Regions from separate parts of the Massilia sp. PWRC2 genome, predicted to be linked through region 1. Evidence: riboswitches for the same ligand, from Rfam matches in the RefSeq annotation. Region 1 holds a riboswitch; the other holds the start of a gene.
What was found. A riboswitch is a leader RNA that binds a small molecule or an ion and turns the genes downstream of it on or off. The one in region 1 is predicted to bind thiamine pyrophosphate.

Region 1 (9,369 bases):
GCATTCGCAGAAGGAAAAGTGAGACAGCAAGTGAGCCAGCAAGTGAGGCAATCGGAAAAGACATCGAGCATTTCTGGTTCGCAAGAAATGACGCATGAGGGTAGCACTTCCGGTAGCACTTCGGGTAGCACTTTGACATTACCAGCAATCGACTAAATTGTTTCCCATGTTTGCAGTACGGCTGCGCCGGCGCCAAACACGCCTCGAGCGCCGCTTCGCCGGCCAGAGGTAGCGGCGCTCACTCCAGTCCGGGCATGCGCGGTAACACAGGTGGCGCTGGTCACTGGCCGCTGAACACTGCAAAAAGCGTTGCCGCCCGCTGTCAGACAGGTCGATGCCGACAGCACTGGCGTGAAAAGCGCCCGGCTGCGCCAGATTTCAAACAGGTGCCGCCCCGGCCTACCGGTCAAGCGCCGCATAGTGGCGGAAGATGCCCTCTTCATTAAACGGGATGCGCCGCTTCGAATTGAGGTAGCGGGCAAGCGCCGGCCGCGCCGCCACCTGTGCGCACAACTGCAGCAGGCGCGGATGCTCGCCATCGAGGCGCGCCATCGCCGCCGGAAAGGCGTAGCGCAAGCCTTCGACCAGCTGGAACAGCGAGAGGTCGGCGTAACTCAGGCGGCTGCCCAGCAGGTAACCGCCCTTGCCCGCCAGCGCCAGCACGCCTTCAAAATAATCGAGGAACTTGGGAATGCGCCCGTTCACAAAGGCGGCAGCGCGCTTTTTGGCGGCGCCACTTTGCGCCTCGTAGGTCAGGTCGACCGAGATGGGGTGATGGGTGTCGTGGGCCTCGGCGACGACATCGGCAATGGTCAGCTGCAACTGGTTGACCCACAGGCGGCCACGCTGTGCGCGCGGCGCCAGGCCGTGGGCGCCGCCGATAAACTGCAGGATGTTGGCGACCTGGCCGAGCGTCTGTTCGCCGGCCACCAGGAACGGCGGCGCATACGATGGCGTCGGCCCCTGCGCCATTTTTTTGATCAATTTGTCGACCCCGTTCTTGCCGCGTGCAACGTCCGTGTAAGGCACCTGCGCCTCTTCGAGTGCCAGCCGGACAAATTCGCCGCGGCCCTGGATGGTCGGCCAGTAATACAGTTGGTAGTGCATGCGCGCTCCCGTGCAGTGGATTCAAGACTTTCAGTATGTTGCAATTTCAAAAACAGTGGCGCGCCATGCTACTCTGCTGCCACCGCCCATGCCTGCAGGCGCGGACCACACTTCAGGGAGAACCGCATGTTGAAAAAAATCGCGCTCGGCGTCCTCGCCATTCTCATCGTCATCCTGCTGATGGCAGCGATGAAGCCCAACACCTTCAGCGTCTCGCGCTCGGCCACGATCGCCGCACCGCCGGAAAAAATCGCCGCCCTGATTACCGATTTTCACCAGTGGCAAAGCTGGTCGCCGTGGGAAAACCTCGACCCCGCCATGCAGCGCAGCTTCAGCGGCGCCGCCAGCGGCAAGGGCGCCGTCTATCGGTGGCAGGGCAACAAGGAAGTCGGCAGCGGCCGCATGGAAATCGTCGAGGCGGCGTCGCCGGCGCGCACGGTGATCAAGCTTGACTTCATTGAACCGTTCGCTGCCAGCAACCTCACGGAATTTTCACTGAAGGCCGACGGCGATCATCAGGGCGGCACCATCGCCACCTGGACTATGACGGGGCCGACGCTGTTCGTCACCCGCCTGATGACGGTGTTCGTCAGCATGGATGCGCTGATCGGCAAGGACTTCGAACGTGGCCTGGCGCGCCTGAAAAAGGCCGCCGAAGGGGCGCCGCCAGCGCAATAACTGGCACAGCCGGCAGTGGCCACACCAGCGCGGCCCGTACTGGCAAAACTGACCGCGGTCAATTTGACGTTCTTGTTGTCCGTGCTATGATCCGCCTTCGCTAGGGGTCCTGGAACTTGTTTCCGGGTGAGAAATACCCTCCGTACCTGATCTGGATAATGCCAGCGAAGGAAAGCGCAAAGCAGGTCCCCCTCTTTTGTTCGCTCCTCCCGTTTGGCTCCGGTTTTATTGATTGCGCTGGCCATCCGGCGCAGAACAACGAGCAAACACATGTCATCAGCACACTTGAAGTACAGCGTCGTCGCCCTCGCCGTCATGCAGGCCTGCGCCAGCACGGCGCAGGCCCAGAGCAGCGCCACAAGTCCGGCAGCGCCGATCGCCGAAGTGATCATCAAGGGCGAACGCGGCGCCGCCGCCGAGCGCGCCCGTATCGGCGGCTTCGGCGAAGCAGCGCTGCTGCAGACGCCGGTCTCGGTCACCGTCATCGATCAGCAAAAGCTGCAAGACTTCAGCATCCGCAACGCCACCGAAGCGATGGCCTACGATGCCAGCGTCAGCGACGCCTACAACGCCGTCGGTTACGCCGAAAATTTTTCGATCCGCGGTTTTAATCTCGATAACACCTCGAGTTATCGCAAGGATGGCCTGGCGATCCCCGGCGACACCCAGATCCCGCTGGAAAACAAGGAGCGCATCGAAGTGCTCAAGGGCCTGGCCGGCTTGCAGGCGGGGGTGGCGGCGCCTGGCGGCATCATCAACTTCGTCACCAAGCGTCCCACCAATGCCGAGCTGCGCAGCGCCACCGTCGAAGTGCGCGAGCGCGGCACCGTCTACGGCGCCATCGATGTGGGCGGCCGCTTCGAGGACCGCCGCTTCGGCTACCGCATCAACGCCGCCGCCGAAAAGCTGCGTTCCTATGTCAAGGGCGCCGATGGCGAACGCCAGTTCATCTCTGGCGCCTTCGACTGGCAAATCAGCCCGGACGCGCTGCTGCAAATCGATGCCGACACCCAGCACAAGTCGCAGCTGACGGCGCCCGGCTACCAGCTCATTGCCGGCGTCACTCTGCCGACCAAGGTATCGCAAACGCTGCTGCTCAACGACCAGCCGTGGGCGCGCCCGGTCGACACCCGCTCGACCAACCTCGCTGCCAAATTGAGTTACCGCCTGAGCGACGCCGTCAACCTCGAAGCGGCCGTCAACAAGCACTGGTTCAAGCGCGACGACTACACCGCGTTCCCGTATGGCTGCTCGAACGAAGGCGCCGGCTTTTATCCGGGCTTTTGCCGCAATGGCGACTACGACGTCTACGACTACCAGAGCGCTGGCGAAACCAAGACCCCGCTGGGCGCCGAAGTACTGCTGCATGCGCGCTTTGCCAGCGGCGCCGTGCGCCACGAACTGAGCACCGGCGTATCGGTGTTCACGCGGCGCGACATGGCCGGCGACTATGTCTACGATTACGCCGGCTACAGCAATATCTACCACCCTTTGGTGACCGCGCCGGCCCCTGGCAATCCTGTCACCGGCCCGGCCTATCTGCGCCGCCACGAAAACGAGCGTGCCGTGTTCGTGCAGGACATCGCTGCCCTCGGCGCCGGTGTGAAGCTGTTCACCGGCCTGCGCTACGTCGCGCTCAAGCGCGATGAATTCGTCGCTGCGACCCTGCCTTACGCCCACAGCGACGACCATTTCGTGCTGCCCACCGTGGCCCTGCAGTACAGCTTTAACGCCGACTGGAATGTGTATGGGTCGGCCACCCACGGCCTCGAACACGGTGGCGTGGCGCCGCTGCAAACGAACAACCAGGGACAGGCGCTGGCGCCGAGCCGCTCGAAGCAGCTCGAACTGGGAATCAAGGGCGCGATCGGCAATGACACCACCTTGTCCGCCGCCCTGTTCGACATCCGCCGCGGTCATGAATTTACCGGCCTGGCCAATGTGTTTGTGCGCGCTGGCGAGGAACGCCACCGCGGCCTCGAAGCGACCCTCGAATCACGCGCCAGCGGCGACCTCCATTACGGCGCCTCGCTGCTGGCCTTGCAGACCAGGCAGACGGGTACCGGCGTGGCCGACTTCGACGGCAAGCGCGTCACCGACGTCCCCGATATCAAGTCGAGTGCCTGGCTCGAATACAGCGTGGCGCAGCTGCCCGGCGTTAAACTGAACGCGCTCTGGCGCTATTCAGGCAGCAAGTCGTTCGACGCTGCCAACACCGTCAACGTGCCCGGCTACCACCTGTTCGACGCCGGCGCCGCCTGGAGCAGCCGCATCGCTGGCAAGAACACCACCGTGCGCCTGCAGGTGGTCAACCTGTTCGACAAGTTCTACTGGCGCGACGTCACCCCGGCCCTCGGTGGTTACCTGTTGACGGGTACCCCGCGTAGCGCGCGCCTGTCAGCCCAGGTCGATTTTTAAGGCGGGGCCGGGGCGGCCGGCCGGGGCACAGGCAACGGATTCATGCTGAACAGCCCGCGCTTGCTGCTGCGCCCCGTGCTGACCACCTGGTAGCTGCCGTGGATATCCTCGCTGGCGGAGACGGCGCTGAGCAAGGAATACGGATTGCAGCGCGACGCGCTGGCCATGTTCAGCACACCGTGTTCGAGCTTGTAGACCACTGCCTGCTCGAGCGGGAAGAAGGCCGGCTCGCTGCCTTCGACGCGGTCGATGATCAGGCGCCTCCATTTGCCGCGCATGCAAAAACGCACCGCCTCGTCACTGAACTGCACCGTCGCCTGCGCCTTCGGCTGATGGTCCATATCGAGCACGCGCAGGCGCCAGCTGGAATTGAGTTCCTGCGCCGGCGCTGCGGCCACCGACAGCAACAGGGCCACGGCGGCGATGGATAGATTGAAGGGCTTGTACATGGCTCGATTGACTAACTTTGATAAAAAATTGTGAAGGTGGCGACGGCGAAACTTGGGACAGTCAACTTCGCGACAGCCCCCCCCCGGCAGCGGGGTGCCGCTGCCATTGACGCACGCAACGCCCCGGATCCTTTTACAACGACCTCAAAAACGCCAGCAAACTATCGCGATCCGCCTTCGACAACTGTTCGAAACGCTTGCGCGCAGTGTCCGCTTCGCCGCCGTGCCACAGGATCGCCTCAGTCAGATTGCGCGCGCGCCCGTCGTGCAGGTAGCCAGCCCGGCTGCTCTCGCCCATCACCTTGTCGGTGTAGCCGATGCCCCACAGGGGCGCGGTGCGCCACATCTCGCCCGTCGCCTGTCCTTCAACGAGCTTGTCGGCCAATGCGCTCCCCATGTTGTGCAGCAGCAGATCGGTATAGGGATGGATGGTCTGGTTGCGCAACTCGGCGAACAGGTGACCGCCGCCCGTTTTCATCTCCGCCGTGTGGCAGGCAGCGCAGCGCATGCCCTGGAATACCTTGGCACCGGCGGCTACCTGCACCGGGTCGACATTCAACTCATCGATCGGCGCCACCCCTTTTGGAAAGCCACTGGCCAGGCTGCGCTGGGCCGGCACCGCCACCAGCGCCAGGTAGCGCGACAGCGCCTGCAAGTCGGCCTCGCTGATGCCTTTCTGGGCGACGGCCTTGCTGCAGCCGGCAGGATCAGTGCTGCAGCTGCGGTTCGGGTACACCGGTGACGTCACCGCCATGTCCTGCAGCAGGGCGGCGGCGACCTGGTGGCGCAGGGTCGCTTTCGACGCCTTCCAGCCAAAGCGCCCCAGTCGCACGGCGCCCGACTCGGGATCGAAGACAAAGTTGGCAGTGCCCTTGACACCATCGGCATCGGCGCTGCTGCGCACGCGCGCCAGGATATCGGCTTCCGCCACCGCTTCGAGCAGGCCCGTACCGATCATCGGCTGCGCCGCGCGCAGCGAATAGGCGTCCGGCAGCGGGCCTTCGAAAGCGAGCGTCGGCTTGCGCAGTTCGACCTTGCTGCCATCGGCCAGGGTCGCCGTGCTGGTGGAAAACGCGCCGACCCGCACGCTGGTGCCCCAGTTCTGCGGCGCGCCGCTGCTGGCGACGGCGTTCATTTGCACCGCGCTGCCGTATTGGGGATGGGCCAGCTGGGCGCCGCTGGCACTGATGGCAGCGACGTGCACCGACATGTTGTCGAGCTTTTGATTGAGCGCGCCGGGTGCCGGGCTGCGGCCATTGTTGACGTGGCAGGCAATACAGACCGACTGGTTGTAGCGCAGCCCCTGCAGGCCGACCACGGCGTCGTTGCGGTCGTTGCCCGGTTCGTTGTGGTTACCGGTGGTGAAGTTGCTATGCGCGAGGCGGCGCCCTTCGACGAAGCGCTGCATGTTTTGCATGCCGATGTTGTTGTGCGGCTGCTGGAACATGAACAGCGCATTGTCCGAGTAATTGTAGGAGACCGATCCCTGGCCACCGGACAGGGTGTCGTCCGGCAGCGGCACCGAATTGAGGCGCGGCTGCACGCCGTACCAGGGTTTCAGGCCGGCGCCGACCACGTACACCCATTCCTGCGAATAGTAACGGATGCCGCCGCTGTCGCCCTTGGCCGCCATCGCTTCGACCGTGCTGAACATCGATGGCGATACTTCGATGACGTCGCCGACCACCAGCGGCCGCGCCGGGATATTGACGCCGTTGGGGAAGCCATCGGCGTCGAGCGCCGTCATGCCGGGATAGCTCTTGACCTCGATGGTGCAGCCACCATTGATGCCATTCGGGTTGCTCAGGGCGTCATTGGCCGGGTAGGCGGTCGGCTTGCAGATGGTGACGGTGTCGTCGATCAGCTGCCCCGGTGCCATCCAGCCATAGCCGGTCACGCCGGGGCGGTCAATGGCGCGGAAAAAGGCGATGCCGCCTTTCAGGAAATCGACGGTGGTGTACTGGTTCACCGTCAGCGTCGGCTTGCTGACGCCGGCCACGCGGCTGTTGTCGATGATCTCGACACCCCAGCTGCGGTTCTTGAAATAGTTGCTGACGAAGGTCAGGTAATTGCCGGGGCCTTTATCGAGCGGCAAGCCGGTGACGGCATCGATTGTCTCGTTGGGGCCGTAGCCGATTTCATTCCATTCTTCGCCCCGTTCGCGGCCGTGACGGGCCAGGCCGCGCGCACCGAAGCGCGTCACCAGGGTACCGTCGGCCAGCGAAAACTGCAGCGATTCGATCGGTGCCGCGGCAGCCGGCAAGGCGGCCAGGGCGGCGCCGCTGGCGGGGAAGCTGACCGCTGAAGTCGTCACGCTGGCCAGGGTGTTGTCGCTGCCGGGGGTCTTGAACTCGACCTCGTAGAGCGAATAGCCGTAGGTGGTGGCGCGCTGCACGCCCTGCAGTCGCACATAGCGTGCATTGATGCCCAGGTTGAACAATTCTTCGGTACCGCCCTGCCCTGCCGTGATCAGCCGCACCGGCGTAAACGCGGTGCCATCGTCGGACACTTCGATGTTGTACTGCTTGCCGTATGAATTTTCCCACAGCAGCTTGATGTAGCCGACCGGGGTCTTGACGCCGAAATCGAAGGTGATCGAAGCGCTGTCATCAAACGCGCTGGCCCAGCGCGTGGCGCTGTTGCCATCGATGGCCAGCGCCGCCGTGTTGGCAGGGTTTTCCAGGCTGGTCGAGGTGGCCGCGACGGGCACGACGGCGCGGCCGGGATTGCTCATGTCGACCTGCGCGGCCGCTGCCGGCGTCACTGCCGGGGTGGTGGTCGCCGGCGCTGCCGGGCTGCCAGTGCTGCCCGTGCCACCCGTGCCACCACCGCCGCAGGCGGCCAGCAGCAGCAGCACGGCCAGCGGCACGCTTTTCAGCAGGGGGGAAACAGCCGCGCGCCGGGCGCCGACAAGGGTTGAAATCATCATCAATGCCTTTCAATAAATACGGACCCGCCTGGACGCCGATGACCGTCAAAAAATTTCAGCTGGGCAATTTTTCGAGACGATATCGTGCAGCAACTGGGGTGTCAAGCCAGCCGCATCCACGGTTTACCGGGGCGAAAAAGCACGGTCAGACGGATTTTTGGCGGTCTGACAAGGGTTGACATCATTTTGATATCAGCCGGCCGCGGACCCGCCTGGCGCTGGCCGCTGGCCACCGATCGCTATGACATTCGGCGATTTTCGGCAGCGCGATGGCGGCGGCGGCGGCAGCGCCACTTGTCAGGCAAACAAGGTGGCGACGCCGATTGTTGCCGTATTGACTAGCGCAATGCTAAATATGCAAGCAGGCAGCGCCTGCCTGTTTGTTTTGTAAAAATTTGAAACGGCGACAGCTTCGCCACGCCGTCGTGCTGATCGCACCAGCGCCGTCCAGTGCGCTCAGGACAGGCGCGCAAAATGCTGTTGTGATCGCTGCGTGCCGGGGCTAATACACGTACTGGATGCGGGTCGAAAATGTTTTGCCGTGGATGGCCGTGTTGGTCCCCACCAGCAGCGCCGCTTCATAGCGCAGCTCTTGCTTGCCGCCCAGCGCCCAGCTGCCGGACAAGGCCGGCCCGACCCGGTGCGACTGCTGCGCGCGCGGCAGCGGATCATTCCACTTGCCCACTTCGCCGAACCCCTGCACGCCCCACTGCAGCTGCTCCTTCCAGCGGTACTTGACCTGCCACTGGTAAGCCAGCTCGGTCACTTGCGGCGTGCTGGTGCGCAGCTCACGCTGCAGGAACAGGTTGAAGTTGAACTGCGTGCGTCCAACCTCCGTTTGCAGCACCGGGCCATACTCGATGGCGATGCTGCCGGAGCCGTCGGTGGCACGCTCGATATTGGTGTGAAAGGCCAGGTCGAACGGTAATTCACCCTGGGTGAGCATGACGTCGTTCTGCCATTCAACCGCGTCCAGGTGGGTCGAACCGGCGCCCAGCCGGAAGCCAGCCACAGTGAGCTCGGTGTACCAGCGTGAATTGACGTTGTACGACAGCCCCAGCTCGGGCGCCGCCAGCAGGGGTACGCCGTCCAGGGCCGAGGCCCAGTACTTGAAGTCGACCGCGCGCTGGCCGGCATTCGGATAGGTGCTCACCAGGTAGTAACCGGTGCCGGCGGCGGCACTGGCGCCGTAGCACAGGCCCGCGGCCAGCAGCAGCGTGAGCGGGCGGCAGTGGCCAGAGCAACGAACAGGAAGGCGCGCAAGGTTCATGGTGGCAGTCGGCGGTGGGGGTGGTGGGAATGTATCGGGTACATCACCAGCAGGATGCCGGCAGTTGCAGGCGCTGCTGCAGCGGTGCCAGCAGCGGCGCTGCAGCAGCCATGCGCGCCTCGAGATCGCCTTCGAGCAGCGTGTAGGGCACGCCCTGGTGGCGCAGGCGATCGAGCAGCACCTGGTGGACCCGCAGGCGCATGGTCGCCGAGTCGCGCTGCAAGCCGTCGGCCACCCACGGACCGTCAGGCGCGGCAACAAACGTGATGGCGTAAGCGCCGGCGTGGGCGGCGGCCAGCGCTTCGAGCGCAACTGGCACCCGGCCCCAGTAAATATCGCTGTAGACGGCCGTCATCAGTGGCGTGGTATCGCAAAACAGCAGGCCGCAGGCCGTGGCCGCGCGCGCGTTTTCATGCGCCAGCTGGGTGCGGGCAATGCCGATCTGGTCGTCCTCGAACGGCACGCGGGCCTGCTCTTGAACGAACTGGCGCAGGTATTCCGGCACCCAGGCGCTGTCG
Region 2 (9,369 bases), 370 kb from region 1:
CCATTGCAAACAGCCGGTTCAGCCAGAAGCGGTTGGCCACCATGCGGTCTTCGAATTCGCTGTTGCGTCCCGCTTCCGGGCGATAGTGGTTGTTGTTGGCTGGCAGATTGACGGTGGCATACAGCACATCGCCAACCTGCCAGTGGGCGTTCTCGGCATAGCTGCGGAACTTGGTATTGGTCGACAGGCGCGTCAGCGCCAGCTTGCGCACGCCCAGTGAAGTCGATTCGCCATACAACAGTTCGCGCAGGCGGTTCAAGCGTTCGATGGCGGCCGAGCGGCCGGCCGAGTTTTTGCACTCGCTCCAGTCGCTGCTGGCGGGCAGCACGATCAAGGGACGCTTGGCATCGTCGAGCAGTTCGCGGCGGCGCGCATACAGGCGGTCGCTGCACGCTTCTTCGACGCCCTTGATGCCGGTGACAACGACAAAGGCGAGTGCCGCTTCGCTCTCGTCGCTGATGGCCTGCTTGAGGCGTGCCTCGCCACCGCTGGCATGGAAGCTGTGACCGATGATGCCGAACTGGTGACGGTCAGGGTCAGCTTGTTGCACGCTGCCGGCGCCCTTGCTGAGTTTTTGTGCTGCTGCTGGCCACGCCAGCGTCAGCAGCACCAGCGAGCTGAGGACGGCAGCGAGCAGGCGCCGCTTCATGCTGCCAGGCGTTTTAACTGGTACAGCTGCTCAAGCGCCTCGCGCGGGGTCAACGCATCGGGATCGATGGCGTCGAGGGCGGCGCGCAGCAGGGCGTGGGCCGGATCGTCGTTAAGCACGGCACGCTCGGCTGGCGTCGTCGCCTCGTCCTCGTTGTCGTTGTCGTCCTCATCGTCGTTCTCGTCAATCCGGGGCAGGGCGAACAGATCCAGTTGCGGCGTGCTGTCGAGCGCCTGCGATTCAAGCCGCGCCAGGTGCTTGCGGGCCGCCCTGATCACCGCCGGCGGCACCCCGGCCAGCTGCGCCACCTGCAGGCCGTAGCTTTGCGAGGCCGGTCCGGCCTGGACCGCGTGCAAAAACACGATGCTGTCCTTGTGCTCGACCGCCGACAGGTGGACGTTGGCGGCGCTCGGGTGGCTCTCGGGCAGCTGGGTCAATTCAAAATAATGGGTGGCGAACAGGGTAAAACTGCGGCTGACATCGATCAGGTGGCGGGCGATTGCCCACGCCAGTGCCAGGCCGTCGAAGGTCGAGGTACCGCGCCCCACTTCATCCATCAGCACCAGCGAGTGTTCGGAGGCGCCGTGCAGGATGGCCGCCGATTCGGTCATTTCGACCATGAAGGTGGAACGCCCGCCCGCCAGGTCGTCGGTGGCGCCGATGCGGGTAAAGATGCGGTCGATCGGGCCGATGGTGGCGCTGGCGGCCGGCACATAGCTGCCGACATACGCCAGCAAGGTAATCAAGGCGACCTGGCGCATGAAGGTCGATTTACCGCCCATGTTCGGGCCGGTAATGAGCAGCAGGCGCCGTTCGTTGGAGAAGTCGCAGTCGTTGGCGATAAAGCGCTCGATCTGCGCTTCGACCACCGGATGGCGTCCTTCGCGGATGTCCAGGCATGGCTCGGCCACCAGCTGCGGCGCGCACCAGTTGCGTTCCAGCGCGTGCGCGGTCAGGGCGGTGAGCGTATCGAGTTGGGCCAGCCCCTGCGCGATGCTTTGCAATAGCGTGATGTGCGGCGCCAGCTCGGCCAGCAGCAGCTCGTAGAGCAGCTTTTCGCGCACCAGCGCCTTGTCCTGCGCCGACAGTGCCTTGTCCTCGAACAGCTTGAGTTCAGGCGTGATGTAGCGTTCGGCGTTTTTCAGGGTCTGGCGGCGGCGGTAGTCGTCCGGCACCTTGTCGGTCTGGCCGTGGGTCACTTCGATATAAAAGCCGTGCACGCGGTTGTATTCGACGCGCAGGTTGGCAATGCCGGTGCGGGCGCGCTCGCGCGTTTCCAGGTCGACCAGGTAGGCGCCGGCGTTTTCCGACAGACCGCGCAATTCATCGAGTTCGGCGTCGTAACCGGGCGCGAACACGCCGCCGTCGCGCACCATCGCGGCCGGCTCTTCGGCCACCGCGCGCGTGAGCAGGTCGAGGCAGGCGGTCGGCGTGGCCAGCGCCGCGTGGATGGTCGAGAGCAGGTCGGCGGCGCCGGCGACGACACTGTGCGCCACCAGCTGGCGCAAGGCGGGCAACTGGCGCAGGCCGTCGCGCAGGCTGGCCAGATCGCGCGGACGCGCCGTCAGCAGGGCCACGCGGGTGGTGATGCGTTCGATGTCGGGCACCTTGGCCAGGGTGGCCGCTAGCGGCGCGCTGGTGTCGCTGGCGGCCAGTGCGGCAATCGCCTGGTGGCGCTGGCGGGCGACACCCTGGTCGCGCCGTGCGTGGTGCAGCCAGTGACGCAGCAGGCGCGAGCCCATCGCCGTGCGGCAGTGGTCGAGCAGCGAAAACAGGGTGGGCGCTTCCTGGCCACGGATGGTCTCGGTCAGCTCGAGGTTGCGGCGGGTGGCGGCATCGAGGCCGATGAATTCGTGCTCGCTTTCCAGCGCCAGGCTTTTGACGTGCTGCAGGCCGCGCCCCTGGGTGGCCTGGGCATAGCGCAGCAGCGCGCCGGCCGCACCAAAGGCGGCGCCCAGGCCGTCGGCGCCAAAGCCGGTGAGGGTGGCCACGCCGAGCTGCTCGAGCAGCGCGCGGTGGCCGCCGACGACGTCGAAGTGCCAGTCGGGCACGTGCTGCGTGTGGCCAGCAAACACGCCATCGTCGAACAGGTCGGCGGCGCCGCCGTCGGCATGCAAAATTTCGGCTGGCACGATGCGCTCGAGTTCCTGCTGCAGGCGGGCACCGACGGTGCGGGCGTCGCCGGTAAACTCCATCAGTTTGAGGGCGCCCGAGGCCAGCGACAGCCAGGCCAGCCCGGTGGTGGCCACCTTGCGCTGGTGGATCACGCACACCGCCAGCAGTGGCCGTTCGGCTTTTTCTGGCAGCAGGTCGGTATCGGTCAGCGTGCCCGGGGTGACCACCCGCACCACCTTGCGCTCGACCGGCCCCTTGCTGGTGGCGGGGTCGCCGATCTGCTCGCAGATCGCGCACGATTCGCCCAGCTTGACCAGCTTGGCCAGGTAGGGATCGAGCGAGTGAAACGGCACCCCGCACATGCGGATCGGACTGCCGTTGGCATTGCCGCGCGCAGTGAGGGTGATGCCAAGGATGCGCGCCGCTTTTTCGGCATCGTCATGAAACAGCTCGTAGAAATCGCCCATGCGGTAAAACAGCAGCATGGTGGGATAGTCGGCTTTCAGGCGGCCGTATTGCGCCATCATGGGCGTGACTTTTTCGGCGGCGCTGTGCTTGACGGCGGCCGGGTTGATTTCAGCTGGAACGGTGGTCATCGATGAAGGTGTAATTATTGCGGTGGGAAGTGCGCAGCCACGTGGCCGCTGCGGCCATTTTACCGTGGATGGGCAAGGCACTCGCGCCTTTCCGCTGGCGCCGGCGCGCTGGCGCGGTGCGGCGCTCCATCGACCAGCATGGCCAGTTCCTCCGCCGTACCGGCAGGGAAGCTTGCTGCAGATACGCCAGAAAGGCCGACACGCGCGCACTGCGCAGCCGGCGCGACGGATACAGCGCCCACAGCGCAATCTCGGGCGCATCGACGGCACCCCAGCTGACCAGGGTACCCGCCGCCAGATCGTCGCTGACCAGCGACAGCGGCAGGCAGGCGGCACCGACCCCCAGCCGCACGGCGTCGCGCACCATGAACAGCGAGGCCAGCCGCAGCACTGGTTCGACCGCCAGCGTAACAGGGACAGCCGGGCCACCTGCAGCAGCGTCGCTGGCCAGCTGCCACCCTGCGCTGACATCGGCGCTGCCGCGCACCACCGCGGCGACGCTGGCGTCGCCAGCCGGCCGGCGCTGCTGCGGGTGCGCCACCACCAGCAGGCGGTCGCGCAAAAAAATGCGGCCGATCAGACGCTCGTCAACAGCCGGGTTGACGCGGATGACCAGGTCATACGCTTCCTCGACCATGTCGACCGCGCGGTCCTCGCTGCTCACCTCGAGGCGTACCTCGGGGTACTTGAGGGCGAAGCCGGCCGCCAGCTTGCCCATCGCGGCCTGCGAAAACAGCAGCGGCGCGCTGATGCGCAGGCGGCCGCGCGGCTGGCCGGCGCCCTCGGTGAGCGCCGCCGCCGTCTCGTCGATTTCGCGCAGCAGCAACGAGGTGCGCTGGTACAGCGCCTGGCCTTCCTCGGTCAGCTTGAGGGTGCGCGCGCCGCGCTCGAACAGCCGCAGTCCGAGGCTGCTCTCGAGTTCGACCACGCGCCGCGACAGGGTGGCCTTCGGCCGTCCGCTGGCGCGCGCGGCGCGGCCGACGCCGCCGTGGCGGGCCACCAGGTTGAAATCGACCAGCGCTTGCATATCCATATGTTCCACCACTGAGACAGTCTGTTTAATTTTACCGTCTTTCGGCTTCGAATTGGAATGACTACCATGGTTTCACTGCTTCACCTTTGACCGTTTTACCCACCCTACCAAGGAGTTCATCATGAGTACACTCGTTATTGGCGCCACCGGCGCAGTCGGCCGCCAGGTCGTTGATCAACTGCTCGGGCGCGGCGTCGCCGTGCGCGCGCTGGTGCGCGATCCTGCCAAGGCCCATCTGCCGGCCAGTGTCGAACTGGTGCAGGGCGAGCTGCTGGCACCCGATGCCTTGCGGCGCGCGCTCGCTGGCGTCTCCAGCCTGTTTTTGCTCAATGCAGTGGCCGCCGATGAATTTACCCAGGCACTGACGGTGCTGAACCTGGCGCGCGAGGCGGGTGTGCAGCGGCTGGTCTACCTGTCCGTCATGCACAGCGACCGTTACGTCAACGTGCCGCACTTTGCCGTCAAGTTCGGGGTCGAGCGCATGATCGAGCAGATGGGGTTTAGCGCGACCATTTTGCGCCCGGCGTATTTCATGCAAAACGATCTGACTGTGCGCGATACGGTGCTGGGGCACGGGGTCTATCCGATGCCGATTGGCGCGAAGGGCCTGGCGATGATCGACACGCGTGACCTCGCGGAACTGGCCGCCATCGAGCTGATCCACCGCGACCGCGCCACCCGCCCGCTGCCGACCGAGCATATCAACGTAGTCGGAGCCGACACCTTGACGGGCGCGGATGCGGCCGCTGTCTGGGCTGAGCTGCTGGGCCGGCCGGTTGTGTATGGCGGCGATGACACCGCTCCGTTCGAACAAACGCTGCGCCAGTTCCTGCCGCACTGGATGGCCTATGAAATGCGGCTGATGACGGCGCGCTTTGTCAGCGACGGCATGCTGCCGGGGTCTGGCGACCGCGCCCGGCTGACGGCGATCCTGGGACGGCCGCTGCGCACGTATCGTGATTTTGTGGCGGGCATCGTCAACGGCGCCGGTGCGCCAGGCGCTGCGCGATGAGGACGTTCGATTGAGGCAAATTGGGACAGGCACCGGCGCTGCCAGTCCCTCTTCTGCTGGCGCCTGCAGCAAGGGGACTGGTGCCGTCAGGTCGTTGTCCCGAAGGTGAACTCAGTGGTGCCCACCCGCTTATTTGGAACGGCCGCCGCCCGACCCGCTGCCGGCTTTAGAACTGCCGGTATCACTGGTGCCGCTGGAACCGCTGGAACCGCCGGACGATTTGCTGGCACTGCCGCTACTGCCGCTACTGCCGCTTTGCTCACTGCCATCGTTCTTGTGGCTCATCGAGCCAGCCTTGCGCGCCTCTTCGGAGGTGAACTCGTGCGCATGGCCGGAGGCGTGCGCTGCGCGGCCACCTTCGGCGGCGATTTCACGCTGCCGGTCCGGGTCCATCGATGCAAAGCCGCGGTTGCTGGTGTCGCCGCTACTTTGGCTGCTGCCGCTGCCTTGTTTGCCCTGGCTGCCCTGCTTATCCTGAGTGCCCTGAGTGCTCTGGCTGCCCTGATTATTCGTCGATTTCTGATCGTTGCCGGATTTATTCCCGCCTTGATTATTCGTTGCCATGCTGATCTCCTGTGGTCAATAGATGGTATCGAAGCAGCGCCATTGATGCAGTCGCGTTGCTAAGGAAGTTCATGGTAGGGCAGGCTGCAGGCCGACCGTGTAGGAAGATTTTTGCGCGTGTTGTAGGAATTCTTCTCACCCCATCGCAACTTTTTCAGGCCAACATTGTTTTGTGAAAAGGTGAGACGTGCTCATCGTCGCGCACATGCCTGGCGAAAAATAATTCAGCGCAGCGCTTGTGGCTTTGTTTCAAATGCGCTTAGAATCGAGCCTGCCGCATCGTGCGGCAAACGCTAGGGGTCCTGCAACACGCACATGCGTGGCGCGGGTGAGAAACACCCTTCGAACCTGATCTGGGTAATGCCAGCGAAGGGAAGCAACGTGATCGCGGCTGCATGCCGTGCTTGCGCACTCCTTTGCTGGCTCCTTGTTTCGAGTCATCCAAAGGAGCCAACCGTGACTGCATCTGTATCATCTTCCGTAACGCAAGCCGCAACTCAATCTTTAACTGAACCGTTACCGCAATCTGTACCCCGGCCCGGTAGCAGCAGCGCGCCGTTCCTGTCCTCCACCGCCGTCGTCGACGCTGCCGCCATCGCCCCCTTGCCGAACTCGCGCAAGATCTATGTGCAGGGCAGCCGCAGCGATGTGCGCGTGCCGATGCGCGCCATCAGCCAGTCGGCCACCGCCGAGGGCTTTGGCGCCGAAGCCAATCCGCCCGTCTGCGTCTACGATACCTCGGGACCGTACAGCGATCCCGACATCACCATCGATATCCAGGCCGGCCTGCCGTGTCCGCGCACCCCGTGGATCGTCGAGCGCGGCGATACCGAGCAGCTGAGCGGCCCCAGCTCCGCCTACGGCGCCGCGCGCGCCGCCGACCCGGCCACCGCCGCCATGCGCTTTGCGTTGCAGCGCCTGCCGCGGCGTGCGCGTGCGGGCGCCAACGTCACCCAGCTGCACTACGCGCGGCGCGGCATCATCACGCCGGAAATGGAATTTGTCGCCATCCGCGAAAACGGCCGGCGCCGCGAATACCTGGCCGAGCTGCGCGCCGCCGGCCCGAACGGCGCACGCATGGCCGAGCTGATGGGCCGCCAGCATCCGGGCCAGTCGTTTGGCGCCGCCACGCCCGCCGATATCACAGCCGAATTCGTGCGGGCCGAAATCGCCCGCGGCCGCGCCATCATCCCCGCCAACATCAATCACCCGGAAGTCGAACCGATGATCATCGGCCGCAATTTCCTGGTCAAGATCAACGCCAATATCGGCAATTCGGCGGTGACGTCCTCGATCGGCGAAGAGGTCGAAAAGATGACCTGGGCGATCCGCTGGGGCGCCGACAATGTCATGGACCTGTCGACCGGCAAACACATTCACGAAACGCGTGAGTGGGTGATCCGTAACAGCCCGGTACCGATCGGCACCGTGCCGCTCTATCAGGCGCTCGAAAAGGTCAACGGCAAGGCCGAAGACTTGAGCTGGGAGATTTTTCGCGACACCCTGATCGAACAGGCCGAGCAGGGCGTCGATTACTTCACCATCCACGCCGGCGTGCTGCTGCGCTACGTGCCGATGACGGCCAGACGCCTGACCGGCATCGTCTCGCGCGGCGGTTCCATCATGGCCAAGTGGTGCCTGGCGCACCACCAGGAATCGTTCCTCTACACGCATTTCGAAGAGATCTGCCAGATCATGAAGGCATATGACGTTTCGTTCAGCCTTGGTGACGGCCTGCGCCCGGGCTCGATTTTCGACGCCAACGACGAAGCCCAGTTAGCCGAGCTCAAAACGCTGGGCGAACTGACCCAGGTGGCCTGGCGCCATGATGTGCAGGTGATGATCGAAGGGCCCGGCCATGTGCCGCTGCACCTGATCCGCGAGAACATGGACCTGCAGCTCGAGCAGTGCATGGAGGCGCCGTTCTATACGCTGGGCCCGTTGACGACCGACATCGCGCCCGGCTACGATCACATCACTTCTGGCATCGGCGCCGCCACCATCGGCTGGTACGGTACCGCCATGCTGTGTTACGTGACGCCGAAGGAACATCTGGGCCTGCCCAACAAGGATGATGTCAAGGACGGCATCATCACCTATAAAATCGCCGCCCACGTGGCCGACCTGGCCAAGGGCCATCCGGGCGCGCAGATCCGCGACAACGCCCTGTCCAAGGCACGCTTCGAATTTCGCTGGGACGACCAGTTCAACCTCGGGCTCGATCCCGACAAGGCGCGCCTGTTTCACGATGAAACCCTGCCCAAGGAATCGGCCAAGGTGGCGCACTTCTGTTCGATGTGCGGACCGCATTTCTGTTCGATGAAGATCACCCAGGAAGTACGCCAGTACGCCGCCGGTCTGGGCATATCCGGTGCCGCCGCGCTCGAGCAGGGCATGCAGACCAAGGCGGTTGAATTCGTCAAGCGCGGCGCGGCGCTGTACCAGAAGCTATGAGGCTGGCCATGGCAGGATCGCCCCCCGCGACTGATTTCATCCTCAACGGCGCTGCCTGCCAGCTGGCAGCCGGCAGCACCCTCGCCGACCTGATCGAGCATCTGGCCATGCAGCACCAGGCGCTGGCGCTGGCCGTCAACCGCCAGGTGGTGCCGCGCGCACGCTGGCCGCTGCAGCGCATTGCTGCCGGCGACTGCGTCGACCTCGTGCGCGCCATCGGCGGCGGCTGACCCGCTTCAAAAAAAGCTGATGAACCCCATCCAAGGACACCCCATGCATTACTCAAACGCGACTGAACCGGCCGACTGCCTCACCATCGCCGGCGTCTCCTACAATTCACGCCTGCTGGTCGGCAGCGGCAAATACCGCGACCTGGCGCAAACGCGCGAGGCCACCATCGCCGCCGGCGCCGACATCATCACGGTGGCCATCCGCCGCGTCAATATCGGCCAGGACCCGCACGCACCGAGCCTGCTCGACGTGCTGCCACCAGACCAATTTACCATCCTGCCCAACAGCGCCGGCTGCTACACGGCCGCCGACGCTGTCTACACCCTGCAGCTGGCGCGCGAGCTGCTGGGTGGGCGCCAGCTGGTCAAGCTCGAAGTGCTGGGCGACCAGCACACCCTGTTCCCGCACATGCCGGAAACGCTCAAGGCTGCCGAAGCGCTGGTGCGCGACGGCTTTGATGTGATGGTCTATTGCAGCGACGATCCGATCCAGGCCAGGCTGCTCGAAGACATCGGCTGCGTGGCGATCATGCCGCTGGCCTCGTTGATCGGCTCCGGCATGGGCATTCTGAATCCGTGGAACCTGTCGCTGATCATCGAGCAGGCCAAGGTGCCGGTGCTGGTCGACGCTGGCGTTGGCACGGCGTCGGATGCCGCCATTGCCATGGAACTCGGCTGCGACGGTGTGCTGATGAACACGGCGATCGCCGGCGCCG

Region 2: it holds a riboswitch for thiamine pyrophosphate, as region 1 does, so the genes downstream of both, thiC (phosphomethylpyrimidine synthase ThiC) here and ACP7BZ_RS00600 (TonB-dependent siderophore receptor) in region 1, are expected to answer to the same signal.

The regions. Positions count from the first base shown of each region.
Region 1 is NZ_JAFCUW010000001.1:127,743-137,111, forward strand. Features, by position in the region: gene ACP7BZ_RS00590 (glutathione S-transferase) at 400-1,107, opposite strand; gene ACP7BZ_RS00595 (SRPBCC family protein) at 1,234-1,785, shown strand; TPP riboswitch at 1,878-1,975, shown strand; gene ACP7BZ_RS00600 (TonB-dependent siderophore receptor) at 2,056-4,203, shown strand; gene ACP7BZ_RS00605 (hypothetical protein) at 4,200-4,652, opposite strand; gene ACP7BZ_RS00610 (di-heme oxidoredictase family protein) at 4,786-7,581, opposite strand; gene ACP7BZ_RS00615 (hypothetical protein) at 8,084-8,851, opposite strand; gene ACP7BZ_RS00620 (AAA family ATPase) at 8,895-9,369, opposite strand, start outside.
Region 2 is NZ_JAFCUW010000001.1:499,662-509,030, reverse strand. Features, by position in the region: gene ACP7BZ_RS02255 (hypothetical protein) at 1-649, opposite strand, end outside; gene mutS (DNA mismatch repair protein MutS) at 646-3,360, opposite strand; gene ACP7BZ_RS02245 (LysR family transcriptional regulator) at 3,341-4,393, opposite strand; gene ACP7BZ_RS02240 (NmrA family NAD(P)-binding protein) at 4,515-5,405, shown strand; gene ACP7BZ_RS02235 (KGG domain-containing protein) at 5,535-5,969, opposite strand; TPP riboswitch at 6,255-6,361, shown strand; gene thiC (phosphomethylpyrimidine synthase ThiC) at 6,531-8,423, shown strand; gene thiS (sulfur carrier protein ThiS) at 8,432-8,653, shown strand; gene ACP7BZ_RS02220 (thiazole synthase) at 8,697-9,369, shown strand, end outside.